2 regions of the Mucilaginibacter sp. P4_A11 genome follow, and region 2 is predicted to be linked to the other one. Evidence: riboswitches for the same ligand, from Rfam matches in the RefSeq annotation. Region 2 holds a riboswitch; the other holds the start of a gene.
What was found. Region 2 has a riboswitch for S-adenosylmethionine ahead of metH (methionine synthase). Riboswitches for the same ligand answer to the same signal wherever they lie in the genome.
Positions count from the first base shown of each region.

Region 1 (7,944 bases), on a different contig from region 2:
AAAAAGACCCTTCTAATCGATTTAATTACAAGGGGCGCCATTGAGTAATCAAATCGAGATTGTGCCGCCAATTGCAGCATTTTAAGCTTCGGGCTCTTTCTTTTAGCCTGGGTGCTCAGAAAGCTGGCTCATTAGAGATTTTTAGTCTCTTATCAACATATTGAATTGATTTTCAATTTTAATTTTCTTTGTCTCTAAAATTTGCCTTAAATGCTGCATGTTAACTACTGCTGCTGATAACTCATTTATTTCGACACCATCTACAAGAAACTGCACATGGCCTTGAATAAGCAATATTGAGAACTTGACATTTTTAGTTATGCCGAATGAAAATTTCAAACTGTATTTCGACTTCGAATCTTGATAGGAGAACTTTTCATAATATTTATTTTTATTGAGAGTGGTTAAAATCGGTTTTATTTCCTGTTGCGAGTAGTGCATGGAGATAGATTTTAAACAAGATAGGAATATTAATGTATAAAGTAGTTTTTTTGGAGTTTTCTTGTTAGGATAAAAGACTATATCTTTAAGCAGTTAATTAAATCAGAATTTAATTTTAGAGGTCCCCTGGGCTGCGATGGTTTTCGAGGTTCATTTTTTTAAATTAGTTTATCCCCTCAAGCGATTTATAGGAGCGTTGACTTAACTGATATATAGATGTTTGTAATTAAGAAGTTGTTAATAAATCTCGCATTATTTAATTACTTTGGCAAGTATAAATTTATAACGAAGCACGCTGAATCAAATGACTTATTGCCTGGGAATTAAAGTTAAAGAGGGTTTATTGGCTATTGCTGATACCCGCATAACTTCGGGAACCGATACCACTGTAAAAAAGAAGATCACTATAGAACAAAAAGATCATTTTTCACTGTTTATCATGACCAGCGGCTTGCGCTCGGTACGCGATAAGGCCGTGATCTATTTTAACGAATTATTGGAAACAGCCGAGTTCAATAAAATGTACAAAGCTGTGAATGCCTTTGGCGAACAGGTAAAACGTGCAGCCCAAGAAGATAAAGTTTCCCTTGATGCTGCCGGTTTGAGATTTGACTTAAACACCATCATAGGCGGACAATTACGCGATGACGACGAGCATAAGCTTTTTTTGTTGTACCCGGAAGGAAACTGGGTGGAGTTAGGGCAGGGGGCACCTTACGTGGTTATTGGTAATTCGGGCCATGGCAAGGCTATCCTTAATCGCATCCTTGATGAAAATTCGAGCCTGAAGCTGGCGCTGAAAACGGGTTTTCTTTCGTTCGATTCAACAAGGGTAAGTTCAAATAATGTCGATTTTCCGATAGATGTAGCCGTTTATAAGAAAGACAGCTTCAATATTGTTGAGCAACGTTATAATAAGCAGGACCTGGAGCATATCTCAAGCCAATGGGCCGAAGAACTGAAACTGGCCCTCGATCATATCTCGGAGGATTGGATGGATGCCACATTTAACAAATTAGAAGAAATAAAAACAGAAAGCTGATAACATGAAATTCGATGTGTTTACCCAAATGGAATATGTAGTACGGTCGCCGGGCACATTGATTTTAAATATACATGCTTTACGCAGCCCAAATCAAACAGTAATAAGTGAGGAATTTGCTTTAGAACCCTACATTAAGTTTGAGGAGTTGCAAACCTTGCAGGGCGAAAACCGCTTGGTGCGTTTTGAGGTAACTGCCGATACGCCCAATGTTAAAGTTACTTACAAGGCCACCGTTGATAATTGTTATGAAATAACCGATTTTGGCAACCTGCAGGAAACTCATGTTTCAGAGCTGCCCTCACCGGTGCTGCCATATTTAAATCCAAGCCGTTACTGCCAATCGGATAAGCTATACCGCCTTGCGCACAATATGTTCGGGCATATCACCAACCCCTTTGAGCAGGTAGTTGAATTAACCAACTGGATTCATAAAAACGTCCAATACTTAAGCGGCTCAACCAATTCGCAAACATCGGCTTTTGATACGGTGACTGAACAGGCCGGCGTTTGTCGTGATTTCGCGCACCTGGGCATAGCCCTTTGCCGTGCGCTGACTATACCTGCACGTTACTTTACGGGTTATGCCTATCATCTTAAACCAGCCGATTTTCATGCCTGTTTTGAAGCTTATCTTGGGGGCAAATGGGTGCTTTTTGATGCCACGCGACTGGTGCCTTTGAATGGTCTTATCAAAATAGCTACCGGCCATGACGCTGCGGATTCGGCCATAGCCAATATTTTTGGTGATGTCACCTTTACTACTATGCAGGTAAGTTGTGAGCTTGTCGAAGATGGCTTTGCGCCCTTTTATTATGGCGATAGTGAATTTAAGGGATTATCGTACTTGTAAAAGAATGGCAGGCACTGCTGCCTCAAATAAGACAACAATGGAAAAAGTGACATCTCTCGCCGTCATTGCGAGGTACGAAGCAATCCCAAATTATACAGGGCGGACCTGCCAATCGGGGATTATTAATAATTATAATTGTTTTTTATAGGTATTAATGAGCTCCCTTCGGTCGGTTGTCTTCGTACCTCTCAATGACGATTCTTTATTATTTGTAAATGCATTTTTAGCGCTTCTTTGCTAAACTCTTATCGTTTCCCTTTTTTGCCGGTACTTTTTTACGCTGCTTTACCCCATAAACCCAGTTAGCCGCCAGTACCCCCACACAGATCAGTAATCCGAAAAATTCACGTACTTCTTCAACCCAGGGCTTTTCGGCTTTCATGGTTTGTACAAGGCTTTCGGCGTGGTGATATTCAAACCAGTCGATAAGGCCGTTATTATCAAATATCTTATAAATTGCGTAGCCTGTAAAAGTGATAATGCCAACTGCATAACCAATAGGGTAAAACTCCTTTTTAACCGCCAGGTAACAAAACCAGGCACAATACAGGTAAATGGGCATCCAAAGGTAAGGGTCGGGGTCGTTATATTGTAAACCCGCAAAAATGATAAAAAGTACAACCCATACAATGTTGAAGATCTTCATAAGTAAAAAGCAATTGCAATAATTTACACCGGTTTATCTTGCTTAAATGCAGGTTAAGCAATGCTAAATATAGGGATTTAGTTTGCACTTTTTGAAGTGCGAAAATAGTTTTTGTGCAGCTTGATTGCAGCAAAAAGCAGGCTTAGGAAATACAGGATGAAAAACTATTTGGGAAAATTTGATGTCGCGGGCAGATTCGAACTGCCGTTTAGGGTATTGCGGACCCCCACCTATCCTCTCGGTCACGCGACTTGAAAACTATAAAAAATCACTTAATCAGATCGGTTGTGGGGTGTAGATATAATTATCTCTCTCCTGTTTTGCACAGGAGCAGGAATTAGCACCTTTTACATTATGCGGATGTACAGGTTGCTAAGACGTCTTTGGGCCTTTCCCTCAGTCTTTCTTGATAAGTTAAATTAAAAGAACGTTTTGTCGTTGTTGACAGTGCAAATATAAAAACAAATTATATAATTCCTATAGTTTAAGTAGAATTTTTATTTTTTATTCAGATTGCTATTTTCTTCAGTTATGAATCAAGTTCAAAAAACTGAAATGATCACCATTTAATCTGAAGTAGTCACCATAATTTTAGTTGCTAACTATTGCACCTTTGTATTGTTAAAACATTTAAAAACAACACAATGGGAACAAATAAAATAGCACTTGTAACCGGCGGCAGCCGTGGATTAGGTAAAAACGCCGCCCTGCATCTTGCCAAAAAAGGAATCGACGTAATTGTTACTTACCGCAGTAAAAAAGAAGAAGCAGAAGCTGTTGTTGCAGAAATTGAATCGGCAGGGCAGAAGGCTGCTGCTTTGCAACTGGATACGGGTATTGTATCCACCTTTGATGCTTTTATTACCGACCTAAAAGCGACATTGAATGAAAAATGGGGACGTGAAACTTTTGATTTCCTGATCAATAACGCGGGTATTGATGCCGCATCGCCATTTGCAAAAACTACTGAGGAGGATTTTGATAACCTGTTCAATGTGCACTTTAAAGGTGTTTACTTTTTAACCCAGAAAAGTTTACCCGTAATTGCCGATGGCGGCCGCATCATTAATTTTTCGACCGGACTGGCCCGTTTCTCAACACCGGGATACGCTGCCTACGCCTCAATGAAAGGTGCAATTGAAGTATTCACCAAATATTTGGCAAAAGAATTAGGCAGTCGTGGCATAGCTGCGAATGTTGTGGCCCCCGGTATTATCCAAACCGATTTTACCAAAGCCGCATTCGATTCGCATCCGGGTTTAGAAGAAAGGATGTCACAATCCACCGCTTTGGGCAGGGTAGGTCAGCCCGATGATATTGGCGGTGTAGTAGCTTTTCTCTGCACAGAAGATGCCCGCTGGATCAATGCACAGCGTATTGAAGCTTCGGGTGGGATGTTTTTGTAGATTGATTGTCTGAATCAGAATTTACAGGATTGAAGAATTTTCAGAATCAGGTGATTTGTCTGCAATGCATCCTGTTAATTTAAAAATTCGGTAAATTCTGATTCAGACAATTTCCTATCTTTCGCACAAAAAAGCATTATGGAATTTGGTAGAGTAACTGACGAAGAATTATCAAGGGTTGATTTTACCCTGCCGGCCGATCCGCAGATAACTGTTGATACACTTGCCGCCGCTAAAAATGATATGCCACTTCAGGTACATGTTGGCTGTGCCAAATGGGGACGTAAGGAATGGGTCGGTAAGATCTATCCGCCAAAAACCAAAGACGCTAATTTTTTAGACGAGTACGTAAAGCACTTTGATTGTATAGAGCTTAATGCTACCTTTTACCAGGTTTACGGGCCTGATACCATTGCCAAATGGGGAGCCAAAGCAGATAGCAATCCTGGTTTTAAATTTTGCCCCAAATTTTCGCAGAGCATCAGCCATATTCGCAGGTTAAAAAACGCGGAGGATATTACCACTACTTATTATGAAGGTATTTTAGCCTTCGGCGATAAGCTTGGTCCGCTGTTTTTGCAGTTAAGCGATAATTACACGCCGAAGAGTTTCCCGGAGCTTAAGGCATATCTTGAACAATTACCAAAAGATATCCCTGTATTTGTTGAATTGCGCCATAAAGATTGGTATGCCGTCGCCGAAAACCGCGATAGGGTATTTAACCTTTTCCGTGATTTAAACATTGGTTCGATAATAACCGATGCCAGCGGTCGCCGGGATGTGGTACATATGGCTTTACCTACGCCGCATACTTTTATTCGCTTTGTAGGCAACAGCCTGCACCCAACAGATTACGCCCGCGTTGATGAATGGGTTGAACGGATCAAAAACTGGAAGGATCAGGGCCTAAAATCGGTATGGTTTTTTATGCACCAGCATGATGAACGGTACTCGCCTGAACTGGCCGATTATGTTGTTGAAAAACTAAATGCAGCATTGGGCACACAATTAATGCGCCCCAGGTTTATCCAAAGGGACGATAAACCGACAGCCCAAACCTCACTGTTATTGTAAAGGCTCAGTAGTAGCCGGTGGAATCTTTAAAGCCGGGTTAAAGTTCGGGATCAGTTGTTTCACCTTCTCCGCAGTCGAGTTGTTCATATCCAGGAACGACCAGCTTTTGCCGCCGTCGCCGCTAACTGCCAACAGGTTGCTGTGCATTGCCATCCGGCCTTTGGAGCTTGTCATAACTATAGTTTCGGGCAGCAGGCAGTGAATTTCTTTTCCTGCTTTATAAAATTTGCCCGGCGTGCCTACCGTAATGCTTTCAAAGCTGATACCTGCGGCTTTCATTTGCTGCATAGCAGTACCAATCATGACAGTCATCTTTTCTTTACCACCGGCCATCTGCACCGCTTTTGGATAGGTATAATCAACAATGCCCTTATAATCTCCCTTTGTCATGCTTTGGGCCATTAACGTTGCCTGTTGTTTTACTACTACCGGGTTTTGTGCATGTAATGCCAGCGGAGATAATATGATGATCAGAAGCCTGAATACTTTTTTCATGGAGATGCTTTTAGTTTTTTCTGAGGATGTCATTGGCGAGTTGATCAGTGCCGTCAACCTTGCCATTGTATTTAAGCCCCAATATGCGATTTACTAAATTAAAAACATCAACATTTTTAAAAGATGGTATTTGTTTGCCGCTTGCAAATGCCGGTCCCCAGGCCAGGAAGGTAGCATGCATGTCTTTCACTGTATAGGGATCGTAACCATGCCAGCCGATATTTATTTTTTTGCTGTTCCATAAATTAAAGATCAGCGGGTAATGAGGGATCAGCAAAATATCGCCTATACGGTTGTGCCAATCGTCGGTTTGGCTATAGTGAAGATTGGCGGGTACATTGGTTTTCAGGTACACCTCGTAGTCTTTGGCTTCGGTTTTGAGCTTGTCATAAGTTGACTGGATGGCCGTTTTATCTTTAGCATAAAGCTCAACCAATATCCCATCGCCCGAGATCCTGAATTTGGCAGTATCGATAGCTGCAGGAATACCAATCGGATGTTCACGGTCGACCTTGCTCATACCGTGGTCTGATACAAAAATAAAGTTAACGTCAAGTCCGGTGGTCTTTACGGCCTTGTTTAACTCATTAACTGCCGAATCAACAAAATGTACTTCACGTTCAGTTTCGGGGGCATCGGGGCCAAATAGGTGCCCGGCATGGTCAACCTGCGGAAAGTAAAAAGTGATAAGGTGCGGGCGTTTATCTTCGGGAAGTTTCAGCCAGTTTACCACGGCGCTGATCCGGTCATGAATCGCTATCTTATCGTTATAAACATAGTAATAAGTTGGGTTGATACCTTGTATGGCAGCTTCTGAAGCCACCCAATAAAAACTCGCCGAAAGCATTTTTTGCTGCTCGGCCAATACCCAAAACGGCGAGCCAAAGTACCAGCTGCTGTCGCTCACTTTTTGCTTGTTGCTCATGGAGTAGCTGTCGTGGCGCTCCCTGTCGTAAAATGAGTTATTTACCAGGCCCGAATGTGATGGGTATAAGCCGCTTACTAAAGCATAATGATTAGGGAAAGTTACCGAAGGATATGAGGGAATCATGGATTCAGCCTGTACGCCGCCGCTGCTCAGGGAAAGTAAATACTGCGCGTTATACTTTTTAGCATAATCATACCTGAAACCATCAGCCGAGATCAGGATAACATAGGGCTTTTTTTGCTGGGCTATGCTGTTTTTACGATTGGGGATTATTTTTTGTGTAGTGTCCTGTGCGAAGGCGGCTGTGCCCAATATAAGGCAAATTATAAAAAGACTGTACTTTTTCATGTGGAAACAATGATGCGCGAATGTAGATAAACCGCATTACCTGAATGATAACAGCGGGTAAACTTTGGCCGTTTTTACCATTATCTAATCAAATTTTTACATGTTGCTATAAAAACAGCAATGTGGCTATAAATTACTTTCCTTTTAATTTAAATGCAGATGAAAATCTTGATAGCGCTTTTATTATCAGTTTTGTTTAGCTACCCTGTATCAGCCCAAACACCTGTTGCCCAAAACGGAAAGTTAAGAGTAGAAGACGGTAAATTGGTGAACGAGCACCGTGCTGGCCCGCAGTTGAGGGGGATCAGTCTTTCATGGTCGCTTTGGCAGGGGCGTAAATATTACAATCCTGGTGTAGTAAGCTGGCTGGCAGATGATTTTAAAGCGTCGATCATTCGCGCCTCAATGGGGGTACAGCCCGATAGTGGTTACCTGCAGCAACCCGAAGAGCAAAAGGGACTAATTGTTAATGGGGTTGATCAAGCTATCAGGAGCGGGATCTACGTATTGATAGACTGGCATGATCATCATTCAAATCAGCACGTGAATGAGTCGAAAGAGTTTTTCAGGCAGATGGCTAAAAAGTATGCGGGTGTGCCCAACGTGATTTATGAGATTTGGAACGAACCCGAAAAAACCGATTGGGAAACGGTTAAGGATTATGCCTTGCAGATCATCCCCGTGATCCGCAAATTTGATAAGGATAACATC
Region 1 is NZ_JBFUHE010000004.1:229,282-237,225, reverse strand. Features, by position in the region: gene AC1DUD_RS10170 (proteasome-type protease) at 746-1,483, shown strand; gene AC1DUD_RS10165 (transglutaminase-like domain-containing protein) at 1,488-2,336, shown strand; gene AC1DUD_RS10160 (transmembrane 220 family protein) at 2,560-2,982, opposite strand; SAM riboswitch class I at 3,284-3,398, opposite strand; gene AC1DUD_RS10155 (SDR family NAD(P)-dependent oxidoreductase) at 3,627-4,388, shown strand; gene AC1DUD_RS10150 (DUF72 domain-containing protein) at 4,527-5,462, shown strand; gene AC1DUD_RS10145 (hypothetical protein) at 5,454-5,957, opposite strand; gene AC1DUD_RS10140 (alkaline phosphatase family protein) at 5,968-7,233, opposite strand; gene AC1DUD_RS10135 (glycoside hydrolase family 5 protein) at 7,393-7,944, shown strand, end outside.
Region 1: linked by a shared signal. The riboswitch ahead of AC1DUD_RS10160 (transmembrane 220 family protein) and the one ahead of metH (methionine synthase) in region 2 are both predicted to bind S-adenosylmethionine.

Region 2 (7,944 bases):
AAACAATAAAACTTCAAAAGTATTTGAAGAGCAGATCCGTGAAAAGTTAGCTCCTTTTAGTGATGTGCCTATTGTATTTACCTCGGTTACCGAAAAGCAAAGGGTATTAAAGGTTTTAGATGTAGCTAACCAGGTTTACAAAAACCGTGCGCGCAAAATACCTACTTCAAAACTGAATGAGGTAATGCTGCCTATCATCGAAAACTATCCTCCGCCGTCAATAAAAGGTAAATACGTTAAAATAAAATACATTACCCAAATTGCAGGTACTTCGCCAATGTTTGCGTTTTTCTGCAACTTGCCGCAATACGTTAAAGAACCTTACTACCGCTTTATCGAAAATAAGCTAAGGGAAAACTTTGAGTTTTCGGGTGCGCCGATACAAGTTTGGTTCAGGCAAAAGTAATCTGAACCTGCTTTAAGATATGAACCTTGATTTTTAGGATTTGAGGATTACCATGAGTTAAAACAGGATGCCCTTCTACAGTAGAAGCATCCTGCTTTAACTCATGTTTTTTATAGCTCTATCAGGAAATCCTCAAATCAAGAAAATCAGGATTCCTACTGCTCCAACCCTTTTTTAAATGCTACGTCATCGGTGTTTATCACCTTGAAGTAAGCATTATCCCCCCATTTAAAGCGCGCGGTCTGGGCTTTAAGGATAATTTTTATAGGCTCTCTGGATATCTGCACTTCGTGCGAATCCATTTCTTTAATAGTTTGTGAAGCATACAGTATAAATTTATCTACCTCATCATTGCTAACCGCGTACTGTGTTAAAAATTCGCGCTCGGTAGAGTATTTTTCAAACAGTTGCTGCTGCCGGTCAATAACGTATGCGGTAAATAGTTGCTGCTGGCTTAAGTCTTGGATGAGTGGCGTAAACCTGCTGGTATCGGCCGGTACAAAAACATCGGGCATGATACCGCCGCCGCTAAAAACTTTACGCCCGATGGAAGTGTGGTATGACGGCGTTCCTTTAAAAACACTATCGTTCAGGTTGCTTTGCTCCGAAAAAAGCTCGCCCTTTTGCATGCGCTGGGCCAGTTCATTGCGATAGCTATCCACACCGTTTTTGTATGATTTTTGGATAGAACGACCCGACGGGGTATAATACCTTGCCACCGTTAAATTCACTGCCGATCCGTCGTCAAAAGCAAACTGCTGTTGCACCAGGCCTTTCCCAAACGACCGGCGGCCAACGATAGTCGCTCTGTCCAGGTCCTGCAAAGCGCCAGCTAAAATTTCACTTGCCGATGCCGAATATTCGTCAATAAGTACGGTGACTTTTCCTTTCTGAAACATGCCCGAATCTGTGGCAAAATAATCAGTACGTGGCTCGTGGATGCCTTTGGTATAAACTATCAGCTTTCCGCCGGTTAAAAATTCATCGGCCATTGAGGTAGCCGCGTTTAGGTAACCGCCGCCATTGCCCCTCAAATCAAGCAGTAATTTGTCCATCCCGTCATTTTTCAGCGTGGTTAACGCCTTCCTGAAATCAATATCTGTGGTAGCCGAAAACTTACTGATCTTGATATAGCCTGTTTGGGCATCGGCCATATAAGCGGCGTCAACACTGCTCAAATCCACATGACCGCGTTTAACCTTAAGCATTTCCAGGTTTTTGCTTAAAGGAGGCAATACGGTCAACTTTATTTCGGCATCCTTCTCGCCCCTGAAAACACCATTTATCCGGGCAGCCGTAAGTTTACTGCCCGAAAACTTTTTATCATCAACATTGATCACCTTACTCCCTACCAGCAATCCTGCCTTTTCGGCCGGGCCACCGGCATAAACCTGCGTAATGATCAGGGTATCGCGAAGCAACTGGTATTCGATACCGATGCCGTTAAAACCACCATCTAACCGTTCATTTATAGATTGAGCCTGCTGCTGCGGTAAATAAAGCGAATGCGGGTCGAGGTTTTGAAGCAGGTTATTTACTGATACTCCTTCAATGCTGTCAATGTTAACGCTGTCAACATAGTTGCGGTCAACTAACTGCAGCACCTTGGCAATTTTACTATTGGAAGTAAATGAAAGACCGAGGTTATGGGTCGCAAAATCCCTGTTAAGCAACAAGCCTATCATTATCCCCAAAAATAGCAGGATCATTGTCCGGAAAATTACACCCGCGGTCCTCTTCATAACTTATAACACAAAGTTAACAAATGCAAGGTCAATAATTTTTACCTGCACCCTTGCATTTGATGATTTTTACCGAATTTTGTTATAAATTATTTGAAAATAGGCTATGGAAACCACCACCGAAAGGGAATCGCACTATAAAGACCTCGAAAAACAGACCGTTAGGGAAATTTTAGAAAACATTAATAACGAGGACAAAACGGTTCCCCTTGCTGTTGAAAAGGCCCTACCGCAGATAGAAACCCTTGCAACCATCACCGCCGAAAGGATGAAAAACGGCGGCAGGTTGTTTTATATAGGTGCCGGCACCAGCGGCAGGTTAGGTGTGGTTGACGCTTCAGAATGCCCGCCAACATTCGGCGTTCCGTTTGATATGGTGGTGGGTTTGATAGCGGGAGGTGATGGTGCTATCCGTAAAGCAGTTGAATTTGCCGAAGATGATGCAGTACAAGCATGGATAGATCTGCAGGAATTTGATATAAATGAAAAAGACGTGGTGGTTGGCATTGCAGCTTCGGGCACTACGCCTTATGTAATTGGCGGCCTAAAAACTGCTAATGAACATAATATCGTTACAGGTTGCATTGTTTGTAACAGCGGCAGCCCGGTAGCGGCCGTGGCGCAATACCCGGTTGAAGTGGTGACCGGGCCTGAGTTTTTAACGGGTTCAACCCGTATGAAAGCCGGTACCGCGCAAAAATTAGTTTTAAATATGCTGAGCACAAGCGTAATGATCCAGCTTGGCCGCGTAAAAGGGAACAGGATGGTTGATATGCAGTTAAGCAACCATAAATTGGTGAACAGGGGCACACACATGGTAATGGACGAAACCGGGCTGAGCGAAGAAGAAGCAGCCGGGTTATTGAAACAATACGGCAGCGTACGGAACGCTGTTGATCATTTTAAAAAATAAACTGAATTTGAAGATGTGTTGATTTGAAAATTTGAAGATGCCAGGCCGCATTCGATAAATTTTTAAATTCAAAAAATTCAGGTTCAGAAAATTGAAACTAACACAATGCACGAAATTGAACCATATTACCGCTGGCGAGATGACTATGTAGCATCTGAAGATGAGTTTTCGCCTTTCTATGCTACCGAATACAGCGAATTTGAATTTGACAAACAGGTTTACAATTACCTGCTGCATCCCCAGTGGGATTCATTCGGCTCTAATACACTTTATCTTAAAGTGCTTTTTGCCGATTATGACAAAGGCTACACTATTATTGAATTGATAGGTGAATGGAATGATGCCATTAATAACGACATCATGCTGTTGAAGCGTGAGCTACTCGACCTGATGATCGATAATGGCATCACGCATTTTATCCTGATAGGTGAAAACGTACTCAACTTTCACTCAAGCGATGATTGTTATTATGAAGAGTGGTTCCAGGATGTAGAAGATGGCTGGATAGCAGGCATCAACTTCCGCGACCACGTGATTGACGAATTTAAACGCAACAACATCGACTATTACATCAACTTCGGCGGCGAGCTCGATAACCTTGGCTGGCGGGCGTTGAAACCCGTACAGGTTTTCAAAAAGGTAGAAGAGCAGTTAATGAGGAGGCTGAATTAACGTTAAACCACCGCGTCATTGCGAGGTACGAAGCAATCTCCGACAGTACAGAGAAATCTGCATAGCCGCTCTGCTTCTTGGGGATTGCTTCGTACCTCGCAATGACGTGATGTAGATAGCCGTATTATCTCTTCACCTTACATTCACTTTTTATTCATAAATTCGTATATTATTTAATAACAAAAAATGGAAATTAAAGATCCCGAATACGTTTATAAAAACGTAATACAATTAAATGAACAAGATGCATCGCGCAAATTCATAGCTAATGTATTTGTGTGGATGTTTGTTGCCCTGGGGCTTTCAGCCTTATGCGCGTTCATATTTTCAGGCAACCAGGCATTATATGAAATGCTTAGGGACCCAATTACAGGCGGCAATACAGGCTTAGGCACTATTGTTATGTTTGCGCCGCTTGCTTTTGTACTTATTATATCATTTGGCTTTAACCGCTTATCATATGGTGTAGCAGCATTGTTGTTCATCGCATTTTCAGCAGTTATGGGCATCAGCTTAAGCTATATACTAAGAGTATATACAGAAAGCTCGGTACTTGGCGTATTTATTACAACTTCTGTTGTTTTTGGCATAATGGCTGTAGCTGGTTATACCACCAATACAGATTTGACCAAGTTTGGATCAATCATGATGATGGGCCTTATTGGTATAATCGTTGCCTCACTGTTTAACATGTTTATGCATAGCACCCAGTTAGAATATATCATTAGCTATGTTGGCATTGCAGTATTTGTAGGTTTAACTGCTTATGATGTTCAGAAACTTAAGCGCATAGGCGCAGGTCTTGAATACGGCACATCATCAACAAGCAAAATGGCCCTTTTAGGCGGTTTAACATTGTATCTTGATTTTATCAATCTTTTCCTGATGATCCTCCGTTTATTCGGCAGAAGAAGATAATCTCATTAAGAAATTCGATCAAAAAGCTGCCTTCAAAAAGGGCGGCTTTTTTTGTTTAACAATGTGGCTTAGCTATGATATATCGTAAACGTTATACACTTGCAAATGATAACTTTATTGCGCAACTTTGCAGTGCTTATGGAGAAAGACGGAGGGATTAGACCCTGCGATGTCTTAGCAACCTGTGCTTCACAAGGTGCTACATTCTACTCAGCAGCCAAACGGCACTGGGACAGATAAGCGAAAGTCATGATAACACCCGACTTTTCGAGATAAGCTTTTTATTTATTTGTGATTGCACTGATTTGATACGACTGACCAGCTATTTGCTTAATACGTCAGTAGATCATAATAATCTTTAAAATCAAACCAATCAGTGAAATCATCAAATAAAAAATCGGTGAAATCAAAAAATGGACATTAGAAAAGAATTACAGAAACGCATCCTGGTGATTGATGGGGCAATGGGTACCATGATACAACGGTACCAGCTTACCGAAAAGGATTTTCGGGGAGAGCGTTTTCGCGATCATCATAGCGACCTGCAGGGCAATAATGACCTGCTCAATATCACACGTCCTGATATTATCAAGGCTATCCACGCCGAATACCTAGAAGCCGGGGCAGATATCATTGAAACCAACACGTTCAGTACGCAGGTAATCTCCCTCGCCGATTATCACCTGGAAGAGCTGGCTTATGAACTAAGCTACGAGGGCGCTCGCATTGCCCGTGAAGTAGCTGATGAGTATACTCTACGCAATCCTGCCAAGCCGCGCTTTGTAGCCGGTGCCGTAGGCCCAACAAACCGAACGGCTTCCCTATCGCCGGATGTAAACGATCCGGGATACCGTGCCGTTACTTTTGATGACCTGGCCGATGCTTATTACGACCAAGTGCGTGGTTTGGTTGATGGCGGTTCACATTTATTATTGGTTGAAACCATTTTTGATACCCTGAATGCCAAGGCTGCACTTTTCGCCATAAAACGCTATGAGCTGGAATGTAAAGCTGCAGGTAAGGATTTTCCTGCTTTTCGCGATAGCGGTGGCATCATGATCTCTGGTACTATTACCGATGCTTCGGGCCGTACCCTTTCGGGGCAAACGGTTGAAGCTTTCTGGAATTCGATAAGCCACGCTAACCTGCTTTCGGTAGGTTTAAACTGTGCTTTGGGTGCCAGGGAAATGCGCCCTCACCTTGCCGAGCTTTCCGAAAAAGCAGGCGTATTTATATCCGCCTATCCAAACGCCGGTTTACCCAACGAGTTTGGTCAGTACGATGAAACCCCGCATGAAACCGCTCACCAGGTTGATGATTTTATCAAAGCCGGGCTGGTTAACATTGTTGGTGGTTGCTGCGGTACCACACCCGAACACATTAAATGCATTGCTGATAAAGCTGCCAAATATCCACCCAGGCTTATCCCGGAAATTGAACCGGATATGCGCCTGAGCGGCCTGGAATCCGTTACCATAAAACCCAAAAGTATTTTTGTGAACGTGGGTGAGCGTACCAATATTACAGGCTCGCCAAAGTTCTCTAAACTTATTCTTGCCGAAGATTATGAAGCAGCCTTATCTGTTGCCTTGCAGCAGGTAGAGGGCGGTGCGCAGGTTATCGATATTAACATGGATGAGGGCATGATCGATTCGGAAGCGGTGATGGTGAAATTCCTGAACCTTGTAGCCTCCGAACCCGATATCGCCAAGTTGCCTATCATGATCGACTCCTCAAAATGGACGGTGATCGAGGCCGGTTTGAAATGCGTGCAGGGTAAAGGCATCGTGAACTCCATTTCCCTTAAAGAGGGAGAGGAAAAGTTTAAAGAACAAGCTGCCAAGATCCTGAGCTATGGTGCAGCAACTGTAGTGATGGCTTTTGATGAAACAGGCCAGGCCGATTCATTGGAACGCCGGATCGAGATCTGTAAACGATCATACGATATCTTGGTGAATGAAGTGGGGTTCCCGCCGCAGGATATCATTTTTGACCCTAACATCCTTACCGTTGCTACCGGTTTGGAAGAACATAACAACTACGCGGTTGATTTTATTGAAGCCACCCGCTGGATCAAACAAAACCTTCCCCATGCTAAAGTAAGCGGCGGGGTGAGTAATATTTCCTTCTCGTTCAGGGGTAATAATACGGTGCGCGAGGCTATGCACTCGGCATTCCTGTACCACGCTATTAAAGCCGGTATGGATATGGGTATCGTAAACGCCGGGATGCTGGAAGTTTACGAACAGATCCCTAAAAATCTGCTTGAACTGGTAGAAGACGTGCTGCTTAACCGCCGCCAGGATGCTACCGAACGCCTGGTCGAATTTGCTGATACCATCAAAAGTAAAGGAAAAGAAATTGTACGCGATGAAGAATGGCGCAAAGGTACCGTTCAGGAGCGCCTCTCCCACTCGCTGGTAAAAGGGATTGTTGAATACCTTGACGATGATGTGGAAGAAGCCCGACAGGCCTACAGCAAACCGCTTGAAGTAATTGAAGGTCCGCTGATGGATGGCATGAACATCGTAGGTGACTTATTTGGCGCAGGGAAAATGTTTTTGCCACAAGTGGTAAAATCGGCCCGTGTTATGAAAAAGGCTGTGGCTTACCTGCTGCCTTTTATTGAAGAAGAGAAAAGAAACAACGCCAATGCCGATCAGCGCTCCAACGCCGGTAAGGTTTTAATGGCTACCGTAAAAGGCGACGTGCATGACATCGGTAAAAACATAGTTGGCGTGGTGCTGGCCTGTAACAACTTCGAGGTGATCGATCTCGGCGTGATGGTACCTGCACAACGTATTATTGAAGAAGCTAAAAAACAAAACGTTGATATCATTGGCCTGAGTGGTTTAATTACCCCTTCGCTTGATGAGATGGTACATTTCGCCAAAGAGATGGAACGCGAAGGGTTTACTATTCCGCTTATTGTTGGCGGCGCTACCACTTCACGCATCCACGCTGCGGTAAAAATTGCCCCTCAATACTCGGGCGCAGCTATTCACGTGCTGGATGCATCCCGCAGTGTTACCGTGTGCAGCAACCTCATGAGCAAGGATAACCGCGATGGCTACATCCAGGGCATTAAGGACGAATATGCCAAAGCCCGCGAGGCACATGCCAATAAAAAATCCGACAAGCGCTTCGTAACTATCGACGAAGCCCGCGCAGGCAAATTCCAGATCAGTCTGGATGGCGATGTGGCACCGAAACCGGCATTCACCGGCACTAAAGTATTTGAAGCCTATCCGCTGGAAGAATTATTGCCTTATATCGACTGGACACCATTTTTC
Region 2 is NZ_JBFUHE010000007.1:230,996-238,939, reverse strand. Features, by position in the region: gene der (ribosome biogenesis GTPase Der) at 1-406, shown strand, start outside; gene AC1DUD_RS15975 (S41 family peptidase) at 562-2,148, opposite strand; gene murQ (N-acetylmuramic acid 6-phosphate etherase) at 2,255-3,061, shown strand; gene AC1DUD_RS15965 (hypothetical protein) at 3,167-3,733, shown strand; gene AC1DUD_RS15960 (Bax inhibitor-1/YccA family protein) at 3,920-4,651, shown strand; SAM riboswitch class I at 4,785-4,894, shown strand; gene metH (methionine synthase) at 5,065-7,944, shown strand, end outside.